Linked DNA regions of Variovorax paradoxus. The protein of the gene in region 2 binds, or shares a complex with, the protein of the main gene of each other region. Links are inferred from orthologs where the notes say so. Each region holds a gene or a part of one and is shown on either strand. Other genes may lie near its edges.

The links.
Region 1: the proteins of GOQ09_RS20685 (region 2) and GOQ09_RS11640 are in contact, whole or in part, in a cryo-EM structure (PDB 9GE8), measured with the Escherichia coli proteins. The link is inferred for Variovorax paradoxus from one-to-one orthologs.
Region 3: the proteins of GOQ09_RS20685 (region 2) and GOQ09_RS11635 are in contact, whole or in part, in a cryo-EM structure (PDB 9GE8), measured with the Escherichia coli proteins. The link is inferred for Variovorax paradoxus from one-to-one orthologs.

Annotation. Positions count from the first base shown.
Region 1 is NZ_CP046622.1:2,472,158-2,475,264, forward strand. The notes cover bases 1-2,958. They hold GOQ09_RS11640 (ABC transporter ATP-binding protein), read left to right. Parts: upstream 1-1,097; coding sequence 1,098-1,820; downstream 1,821-2,958. Other genes in these bases: GOQ09_RS11625 (hypothetical protein), read left to right, coding at 1-68; GOQ09_RS11630 (hypothetical protein), read left to right, coding at 138-341; GOQ09_RS11635 (arylesterase), read right to left, coding at 419-1,099; GOQ09_RS11645 (hypothetical protein), read left to right, coding at 1,817-2,797; rlmB (23S rRNA (guanosine(2251)-2'-O)-methyltransferase RlmB), read left to right, coding at 2,831-2,958. Outside these bases: more of rlmB, read left to right, coding at 2,959-3,107.
Region 2 is NZ_CP046622.1:4,428,860-4,432,145, reverse strand. What follows is about bases 120-3,256. They hold GOQ09_RS20685 (ABC transporter permease), read left to right. Parts: upstream 120-498; coding sequence 499-3,015; downstream 3,016-3,256. Other genes in these bases: GOQ09_RS20680 (AAA family ATPase), read left to right, coding at 3,105-3,256; GOQ09_RS20690 (formate dehydrogenase accessory sulfurtransferase FdhD), read left to right, coding at 120-427. Also shown: more of GOQ09_RS20690, read left to right, coding at 1-119; more of GOQ09_RS20680, read left to right, coding at 3,257-3,286.
Region 3 is NZ_CP046622.1:2,471,268-2,474,415, forward strand. The notes cover bases 150-3,148. They hold GOQ09_RS11635 (arylesterase), read right to left. Parts: upstream 1,990-3,148; coding sequence 1,309-1,989; downstream 150-1,308. Other genes in these bases: GOQ09_RS11625 (hypothetical protein), read left to right, coding at 150-958; GOQ09_RS11630 (hypothetical protein), read left to right, coding at 1,028-1,231; GOQ09_RS11640 (ABC transporter ATP-binding protein), read left to right, coding at 1,988-2,710; GOQ09_RS11645 (hypothetical protein), read left to right, coding at 2,707-3,148. In the rest of the region: more of GOQ09_RS11625, read left to right, coding at 1-149. UniProt on the Escherichia coli protein: TesA is a multifunctional esterase that can act as a thioesterase, lysophospholipase and protease.

The DNA.
Region 1 (3,107 bases), 2.0 Mb from region 2 along the record:
TGGACCAGCGCTATCCGGGTTTGCAAGGTGTGTTCGAGTTCGAAACACCCTCCGGCCCCATGCCTTGAGACCGCACCGTTATCGCTTACAGTAGGCTACGCACAGTCACCGTGACTGTCTCGCCTCAAGGAGAAGCAGTGGCAACACCAAATTACGGCTACGAAAAGCGCCAGAAGGAGCTGGCCAAGAAGAAGAAAAAGGAAGAGAAGCTCCGCGAGAAGGCCAATCGCAAGCTCTCTCCAAGCAGCGAAGGACTCGCCCCGGGCGACCCGGAAACCGATGTGGCCTCGCTCGAACGCGACCCGCCGACGGTGCCCGAGCTGCCGACCAAGAACGGCTGATTCGCCGATCGACACTTTCGACAAAAAAGCCGCTGCAGGCCTTTGGGCATGCAGCGGCTTTTTTGTTTGCGGCCGGCTTACTTGGCGGCAAGCAGCTTGCGCAGTTCCGGCCACACGTTCTCGAGCAACCGGGGCTGCGCCGCGGCCGTGGGATGAATGCGGTCCGCCTGGAAGAGCGCAAGCGCGTCTGGCGCATCGGCCACGCCCTTGAGAAGAAAGGGCACCAGTGCCGCCTTGGTGGCGCTGGCCACCTTGCCGAACACCGCCTCGAAGCGCCGCGTGTAGTCGCCGCCGTAGTTGGGCGGCACCTGGATGCCGACGATCAGCACCTTGGCTCCGGCCGCCTGTGCCGCCCTGGTGATCTGCAGCAGGTTTTCCTCGGTGTTCTGGAGCGGCAGGCCGCGCAGGGCGTCGTTGGCGCCAAGCTCCACCACCACGTGGCTGGGCTTGTGCTGCGCCAGCAACGACGCAAAGCGGGCGCGCCCGCCCGAGCTGGTGTCGCCGCTGATGCTGGCGTTGACCACCGTGGCCGGGATCTTTTGCTCAGCAAGCCGCTTCTCAAGCAGGGGCACCCAGCCTTCGCCGCGCTTCAGGCCGTATTCGGCGCTCAGCGAATCGCCGAGCACCAGAATCACCGGTTTGCGGGGCGCCGCAGCCTGTGCGGTCTGGGCGTGTGCCGTTGCCGATGCCCCTGCAATGCCGGAAGCGGCGGCGGTCAAGATAAAGTCACGTCGATTCAAAACGAAAAGCCTTTCCATGTCCCAACTCCCGTCTGAAGCCATTGTCGCCGTCGAGCACGTGTTCAAGTCCGTTACAGACTCGACCGGTACGCTGGACATTCTGCAGGACATCGATTTCACCCTGGGCGCGCGGGAAACCGCCGCCATCGTGGGGGCTTCGGGCTCCGGCAAGAGTACCTTGCTGTCGATCATCGCAGGGCTGGACACGCCCACGCGCGGCACCGTCAAGCTCGCGGGCGACGACATCTTTGCCATCGACGAAGACGCACGCGCCGCTCTCCGGGCCCAGCGCGTGGGGTTCGTCTTCCAGAGCTTCCAGCTGCTCGGCAACCTGAGCGCACTCGAAAACGTGATGCTGCCGCTGGAGCTGGCCGGCCGCAAGGACGCGCGCAAGGCCGCTACCGAAATGCTCGGACGGGTGGGGCTCGGGCAGCGGCTCGGGCACTATCCCAAGGTACTCTCAGGTGGCGAACAGCAGCGCGTGGCCTTGGCTCGGGCATTTGTGGTTCAGCCGGCCCTGCTGCTGGCCGACGAGCCCACCGGCAGCCTCGACTTTGCGACCGGCGAGCAGGTGATGCGCCTGATGTTCGACCTGAATCGCGAACTCGGCACCACGCTCGTGCTCGTCACGCACGACCGCGGCATTGCGGCCCAGTGCGAGCGCCGCATCACCATCGAAGCCGGGCGCATGGCGCTCAACGAGTCCAAGCCCGTGCTGGTGGCCTCGCTCGAGGCATGATCGTTCCCAGGTTCTGGGCCGAAGGCCGAATCCAGGAGCGGGTGGAGGGCAAGCAGATCACCGTGCGGCGCTACGGCTGGTCCGACGACAGCCCGATTGCCGCGCAGGCGCATGCCGACCAGCGCACGCAGGAAGCCTTCGAGCGCATTGCCCGCGGCGAGCAGCTCGACCGCCGCGAGCGCAAGCTGGCCTACAACGGCGCCCAGGGCGTGCCCATCCGCGAGGAAATCGTCGAGCGGCAAGGCGACACTGTCATTACCCGCAACAGCTACGGCGCGCGATGCCTCAACACGCCCGATGTGCTGTTCGTGGACATCGACTTCGAGGAGCCGCTGCGCGGCAGCGTGTTCGGCTTTGCGCTGGCGCCCGCGCTGATTGCGGGCGTCGTCGGTGGATGGACCGCCAAGACCTGGGTGGGCGGGCTGATCGCGGCCCTCGTGGTCTTCATCGTTGCCTACCGCATCGGCCTCGCCAAGAAGCGCGGCGAGGCCAGCACCAACCCCTCGCCTGAAAAGCGCGCGGCCGAGCGTATCGGCCGCTTCGTGCACCAAAACCCGGACTGGCACCTGCGCCTCTACCGCACCCCGGCCGGCTTTCGCGTGCTGGCGATGCACGACGTCTTCAGCCCGGCCGACCCGGCGGTGGCGGAATGCTTCGAGGCGCTGGGCGTCGACAAGACCTATGCGCGCATGTGCCGCAACCAGAACTGCTTTCGCGCCCGGCTGAGCGCCAAGCCCTGGCGCATCGGCATCGGCGAACACATGCGGCCGCAGCCGGGCGTCTGGCCCGTGTCGCCCGAGAAGCTGCCGGTGCGCGACGCCTGGGTGGCGCGCTACGAAAAAGCCGCTGAAAGCCATGCCGCATGCCAGTACCTGGAAAGCGCCGGCAACTGCGGCCGGGTGCATCCGAACGCGCTGGCCGTGCAGGAACTGCACGACGAAAAAGCCGGGGCGCACAGCGGTTTGCCGATTGCCTGAAAGGCAGGGCGCGCCGCCCTCGATAATCGAGGGATGTCTTCCCCTAAAGTGATCTTCGGCTTCCATGCCGTGGGCGTGCGCATCAAGACCGCGCCCAAATCGGTGCTCGAAGTGATGTTCGACACCAGCCGGCGCGATGCGCGCATGAAACAGTTCATTGCGCGCGCGCAGGAAGCCGGCGTGCGGCTGGTCGAGGCGGACGGCCTGCGCCTCGCCAAGCTCAGCGGCAGCCACGGCCACCAGGGCGTGGTGGCGCGGGTCGAGCCCGTTGCGCAGGTCCGCTCGCTCGACGAACTGCTCGAGGGCCTCG
Region 2 (3,286 bases):
GGTCAATGCCATCCGGCTCCAGGAGAGCACCTACAAGTCGGCCGGCTCGGTGCACGGCTGTGCGCTGTTCACGCTCGAGCCCGGCGGTACCGAGGCCACGATGCACTGCTTCGTCGAAGACGTGGGCCGGCACAACGCCATCGACACCATTGCGGGCTGGTGCGCCATGCAGCCGGCTGGCGCGCTGGCGGGCGACCGCGTTTTCTACACGACCGGCCGGCTCACGAGCGAAATGGTGATCAAGTCGGCGCAAATGGGCGTGCCCATCGTGGTTTCGCGCAGCGGCATCACGCAAATGGGCCATGAGGTGGCCACGCGCGTCGGCCTCTGCGCCATCGGCCGTGCCACCAACCGGCACTTTGTCTGCTATGCAGGGGTCGACCGGCTCGTGCTGCAGCCGGAACTCGCGCGCCGCAGTCCGGCCTAAGGGCTGTTCTCCCTACTCGCGGTAAGTCCCTGAAAGGCGCCGGCGCGCCCGCGTCGGCTATCGTCTCGCCCATGAATGCCTCCCTCCGCCTTGGCTGGCGCACCCTCTGGCGCGATTTGCGCGCCGGCGAACTGCGCCTCTTGATCGTTGCCGTGCTGCTGGCCGTGGCCGCCCTCACGGCGGTCGGCTTCTTTGCCGACCGATTGCAGGGAGGCTTGCAGCGCGACGCGCGGCAGCTGCTCGGCGGCGACGCCGTGGTAGTAAGCGACAACCCCACGCCTGAGGCTTTCATTGCGCAGGCACGCGCGTACGGCCTCCAGGGCACCAGCACCTACGGCTTTCCCACCATGGCACGGGCCGACGACGCCCAGGGCGGCGCCAGCAAGCTGGTGGCGCTGAAAGCCGTGACCGCGGGCTACCCGTTGCGCGGCAACCTGCAAACTGCGAATGCGGCCGATGCGTCCGGCAGCATCACGCGCGACATTCCCCCGGCGGGCGAGGTGTGGGTCGATGCCTCGCTGCTCGATTCGCTCGCGCTCAAGGTGGGAGACATGCTTCTTCTTGGCGACAGCAGCCTGCGCATCGGACGCGTGATCACGCTCGAGCCCGACCGTGGCGCGGGTTTCATGAGCTTTTCGCCGCGCGTCATGCTCAACCAGGCCGACGTGCCGCGCACCAGGCTCGTGCAGCCCGCGAGCCGTGTCGGCTACCGCTATGCCGTCGCGGGCGACGATGCAGACGTCAAGCGCTTTTCCGATTGGGCCGAGGCCACCATCAAGAAGGGCGAAATGCGCGGCGTGCGGCTCGACTCCTTCGAAGGCGGACGCCCCGAAATGCGGCAGACGCTGGACCGGGCCGAGAAATTCCTGAGCCTGGTCGCGCTGCTCGCGGCGCTGCTCTCGGCCGTGGCCGTGGCGCTGGCCGCGCGCGGCTTTGCGGCCAACCATCTCGATGATTGCGCGATGCTGCGCGTGCTCGGCCAGAGCCAGCGCACCATCGCCATGGCGTATTCGTTCGAGTTCGCAGTCGTCGGCATCGTCGCCAGCGGTCTTGGCGTGGCCATCGGCTTTGCCGTGCACTACGTGTTCGTGGTGCTGCTTGCGGGGCTGGTCGAAACGGCGCTGCCGGCAGCCACCTTGTGGCCCGTGGCCTTCGGCCTGGGCATGGGGCTCACGCTGCTGTTCGCCTTCGGCCTGCCGCCGGTTCTGCAGCTGGCCAAGGTGCCCCCCCTGCGGGTGATCCGGCGCGATGTCGGCGGGCTCAAGCCCGCATCGCTCGCGGTGCTGGGTATTGGCGTCGCCGGCTTTGCCGCATTGCTGATTGCGGCCAGCAGCGACCTGAAGCTCGGCCTGATCGCCGTGGGCGGCTTTGCGGGCGCCGTGGCCGTGTTCGCTCTGCTGAGCTGGCTGGCTGTGAAGGTGCTGCGCCGCAGCGTCAACGAAACAACCGCGCCGCGCTGGCTGGTGCTGGCCACGCGCCAGATCTCGGCGCGGCCGGCCTATGCGGTGGTGCAAGTCAGCGCGCTGGCGGTCGGCCTGCTTGCACTGGTGCTGCTGGTGCTGCTGCGCACCGACCTCGTGGCGAGCTGGCGCAGGGCCACGCCGCCCGATGCGCCCAACCGCTTTGTCATCAACGTCATGCCCGACCAGAGCACCGCGTTCCAGAAATCGCTGCGCGACGCCGGCGTGCGCAAGTTCGACTGGTACCCGATGATCCGCGGCCGGCTGGTGGCCATCAACGACAAGCCGGTGTCGCCCGACGACTACGTGGAAGACCGCGCCAAGCGCCTGGTGGATCGCGAGTTCAACCTCAGCAACAGCGTGGAGGCACCGGCGCACAACAGCATCGTGGCGGGTGCGTGGAAGCCCGATGCGCCCGGCGAAGTGAGCGTGGAAGAAGGCCTGGCCGAAACGCTTGGCCTCAAGCTGGGCGACGTGCTGCGCTTCGACATCGGCGGCATGCAGAACGATGCGCGCATCACATCTCTGCGCAAGGTCGACTGGGGTTCGATGCATGCGAACTTCTTCGTGATGTACACCGTGGCCGCTTTGCCCGACGTGCCCGTGACCTACATGGGCGCCTTCCGCGCACCCGAAACCCGGGGCTTCGACAACGCGCTGGTGCGCAGCTACCCCAATGTGACCAACGTGGACATGAGCGCCACCATCAACCAGGTGCAGCGCGTGCTCGACCAGGTGATTCGCGCGGTCGAGTTCCTCTTCGGCTTCACGCTTGCGGCGGGCCTTGTGGTGCTGTTTGCCGCGGTCACCGCCACGCGCGAAGAGCGCGCCCGCGAGTTCGCGGTGATGCGCGCGGTCGGCGCCCGCGCCAGTTTGCTGCGCCAGGTGCAGCGCGCGGAGCTGGCCGGTGTCGGCCTGCTCGCCGGCTTCCTGGCGAGCATCGTGGCCTCCGTTATCGGTTGGGGGCTTGCGCGCTACGTGTTCGACTTCACCTGGACCGCATCGCCCGTGGTGCCGGTGGCCGGTGCGCTCGCGGGCGCCGTGCTGGCGCTGGCCGCGGGATGGTGGGGCTTGCGCGACGTGTTGCGCAGGCCGGTGGTGGACACGCTGCGGCGCGCGGCCGAGTAATAGATTTTTTTCTTCGGTCGCGGGCGGGAAGGGCCTGGGAATGCAATACATTCCCCGGCCCTGCATTCATTCGATGAGAACCCCCCTACATGCGCTTGGCGTCATTCCAGATCACCAACTTTCGCTCGATCAACGACAGCGGCTCCATCGATTCCACGCAGCTCACCGCGATCCTCGGCCGCAACGACAGCGGCAAGTCGAACCTGCTGCGCGCGCTGCACAGCCTGAACCCCGCCGAAGGCATGACCGAGCTCAGCCCGATCAAGGACTT
Region 3 (3,148 bases), 2.0 Mb from region 2 along the record:
AAAAAATCGCAAGAGCCAGTCCATCGCCGCGTCCGCCGCGCGCGGCATGGCACCGGCACGCGCGGCCGATACCCATACCGCTGGGCCGCGCGTGCTCGAGGTTCCCGCGCACGTGCTGAAAGCGCTGGCAGGTGAGGGGCCGTTGGAGGGTGTGCCGGACCTCGCGGCCACCCGGCTCCTGCTCGGCGGGCTGGTGGCGATTTTCGCGTTGCTGGCGCTCTCCCTTGGGGCCGCGGTGCTGCTGCAGGACGACTGGTCGAACCTGCACGGCAACGAGGGGATCGTCGCGCTGGCCGTGCTCGCGCTTGTTGCCGGGCTGGGTGGCGGGCTCTGGTATCTGCTGCGGCAGTTTGCGCAGGTGGGCCAGGGCTCGATCCGGATCGACGCCGAAGGCATGCGTTGGGGCGATCCCGCGTCGCCGCAGGCCGTGGCCTGGCGCGAGGTCTGCCGCGGGCGCGCCGGCCTGCAGGATGTGAAAACCGAATTCACTTCGAGCGATGCGATCGTCAAGCGGCTTGTCTTCCAGCGGGCCGCAGGCGGCGGCGAAACCATCGATGTGAAGCTGCCCCTGGCGCTGACCATGGACGCCCCGCGCGTGGTGCGCTTTCGCAACCGCGCCGCGCTCCTGCGTGCGTTGCTCCTGCGGCTCGCCACGCAGCCCCGGCCGCGCCTGCGCTTTGCCGCCGAGGTGTTCATCGACGCCGGCATCGATCCGCAAACCTGGGAGCCCATGCTGGCGCCAAGGCGCTGGATGTGGCTTTCGTCCCTTGCCGCGCTGCTGCCGGTGTTGGCCGTGTTTCTCTTCTGGCCTCTGGGCGAACACGTCGGCTGGATGATTGCGGCCCTGGTCCTGGCGATGGTGGCCGGCGCCGGTGCCATGGGCTGGTTCATGGACCAGCGCTATCCGGGTTTGCAAGGTGTGTTCGAGTTCGAAACACCCTCCGGCCCCATGCCTTGAGACCGCACCGTTATCGCTTACAGTAGGCTACGCACAGTCACCGTGACTGTCTCGCCTCAAGGAGAAGCAGTGGCAACACCAAATTACGGCTACGAAAAGCGCCAGAAGGAGCTGGCCAAGAAGAAGAAAAAGGAAGAGAAGCTCCGCGAGAAGGCCAATCGCAAGCTCTCTCCAAGCAGCGAAGGACTCGCCCCGGGCGACCCGGAAACCGATGTGGCCTCGCTCGAACGCGACCCGCCGACGGTGCCCGAGCTGCCGACCAAGAACGGCTGATTCGCCGATCGACACTTTCGACAAAAAAGCCGCTGCAGGCCTTTGGGCATGCAGCGGCTTTTTTGTTTGCGGCCGGCTTACTTGGCGGCAAGCAGCTTGCGCAGTTCCGGCCACACGTTCTCGAGCAACCGGGGCTGCGCCGCGGCCGTGGGATGAATGCGGTCCGCCTGGAAGAGCGCAAGCGCGTCTGGCGCATCGGCCACGCCCTTGAGAAGAAAGGGCACCAGTGCCGCCTTGGTGGCGCTGGCCACCTTGCCGAACACCGCCTCGAAGCGCCGCGTGTAGTCGCCGCCGTAGTTGGGCGGCACCTGGATGCCGACGATCAGCACCTTGGCTCCGGCCGCCTGTGCCGCCCTGGTGATCTGCAGCAGGTTTTCCTCGGTGTTCTGGAGCGGCAGGCCGCGCAGGGCGTCGTTGGCGCCAAGCTCCACCACCACGTGGCTGGGCTTGTGCTGCGCCAGCAACGACGCAAAGCGGGCGCGCCCGCCCGAGCTGGTGTCGCCGCTGATGCTGGCGTTGACCACCGTGGCCGGGATCTTTTGCTCAGCAAGCCGCTTCTCAAGCAGGGGCACCCAGCCTTCGCCGCGCTTCAGGCCGTATTCGGCGCTCAGCGAATCGCCGAGCACCAGAATCACCGGTTTGCGGGGCGCCGCAGCCTGTGCGGTCTGGGCGTGTGCCGTTGCCGATGCCCCTGCAATGCCGGAAGCGGCGGCGGTCAAGATAAAGTCACGTCGATTCAAAACGAAAAGCCTTTCCATGTCCCAACTCCCGTCTGAAGCCATTGTCGCCGTCGAGCACGTGTTCAAGTCCGTTACAGACTCGACCGGTACGCTGGACATTCTGCAGGACATCGATTTCACCCTGGGCGCGCGGGAAACCGCCGCCATCGTGGGGGCTTCGGGCTCCGGCAAGAGTACCTTGCTGTCGATCATCGCAGGGCTGGACACGCCCACGCGCGGCACCGTCAAGCTCGCGGGCGACGACATCTTTGCCATCGACGAAGACGCACGCGCCGCTCTCCGGGCCCAGCGCGTGGGGTTCGTCTTCCAGAGCTTCCAGCTGCTCGGCAACCTGAGCGCACTCGAAAACGTGATGCTGCCGCTGGAGCTGGCCGGCCGCAAGGACGCGCGCAAGGCCGCTACCGAAATGCTCGGACGGGTGGGGCTCGGGCAGCGGCTCGGGCACTATCCCAAGGTACTCTCAGGTGGCGAACAGCAGCGCGTGGCCTTGGCTCGGGCATTTGTGGTTCAGCCGGCCCTGCTGCTGGCCGACGAGCCCACCGGCAGCCTCGACTTTGCGACCGGCGAGCAGGTGATGCGCCTGATGTTCGACCTGAATCGCGAACTCGGCACCACGCTCGTGCTCGTCACGCACGACCGCGGCATTGCGGCCCAGTGCGAGCGCCGCATCACCATCGAAGCCGGGCGCATGGCGCTCAACGAGTCCAAGCCCGTGCTGGTGGCCTCGCTCGAGGCATGATCGTTCCCAGGTTCTGGGCCGAAGGCCGAATCCAGGAGCGGGTGGAGGGCAAGCAGATCACCGTGCGGCGCTACGGCTGGTCCGACGACAGCCCGATTGCCGCGCAGGCGCATGCCGACCAGCGCACGCAGGAAGCCTTCGAGCGCATTGCCCGCGGCGAGCAGCTCGACCGCCGCGAGCGCAAGCTGGCCTACAACGGCGCCCAGGGCGTGCCCATCCGCGAGGAAATCGTCGAGCGGCAAGGCGACACTGTCATTACCCGCAACAGCTACGGCGCGCGATGCCTCAACACGCCCGATGTGCTGTTCGTGGACATCGACTTCGAGGAGCCGCTGCGCGGCAGCGTGTTCGGCTTTGCGCTGGCGCCCGCGCTGATTGCGGGCGTCGTCGGTGGATGGACCGCCAAGACCTGGGTGGGCGGGCTGATCGCGGCCCTCG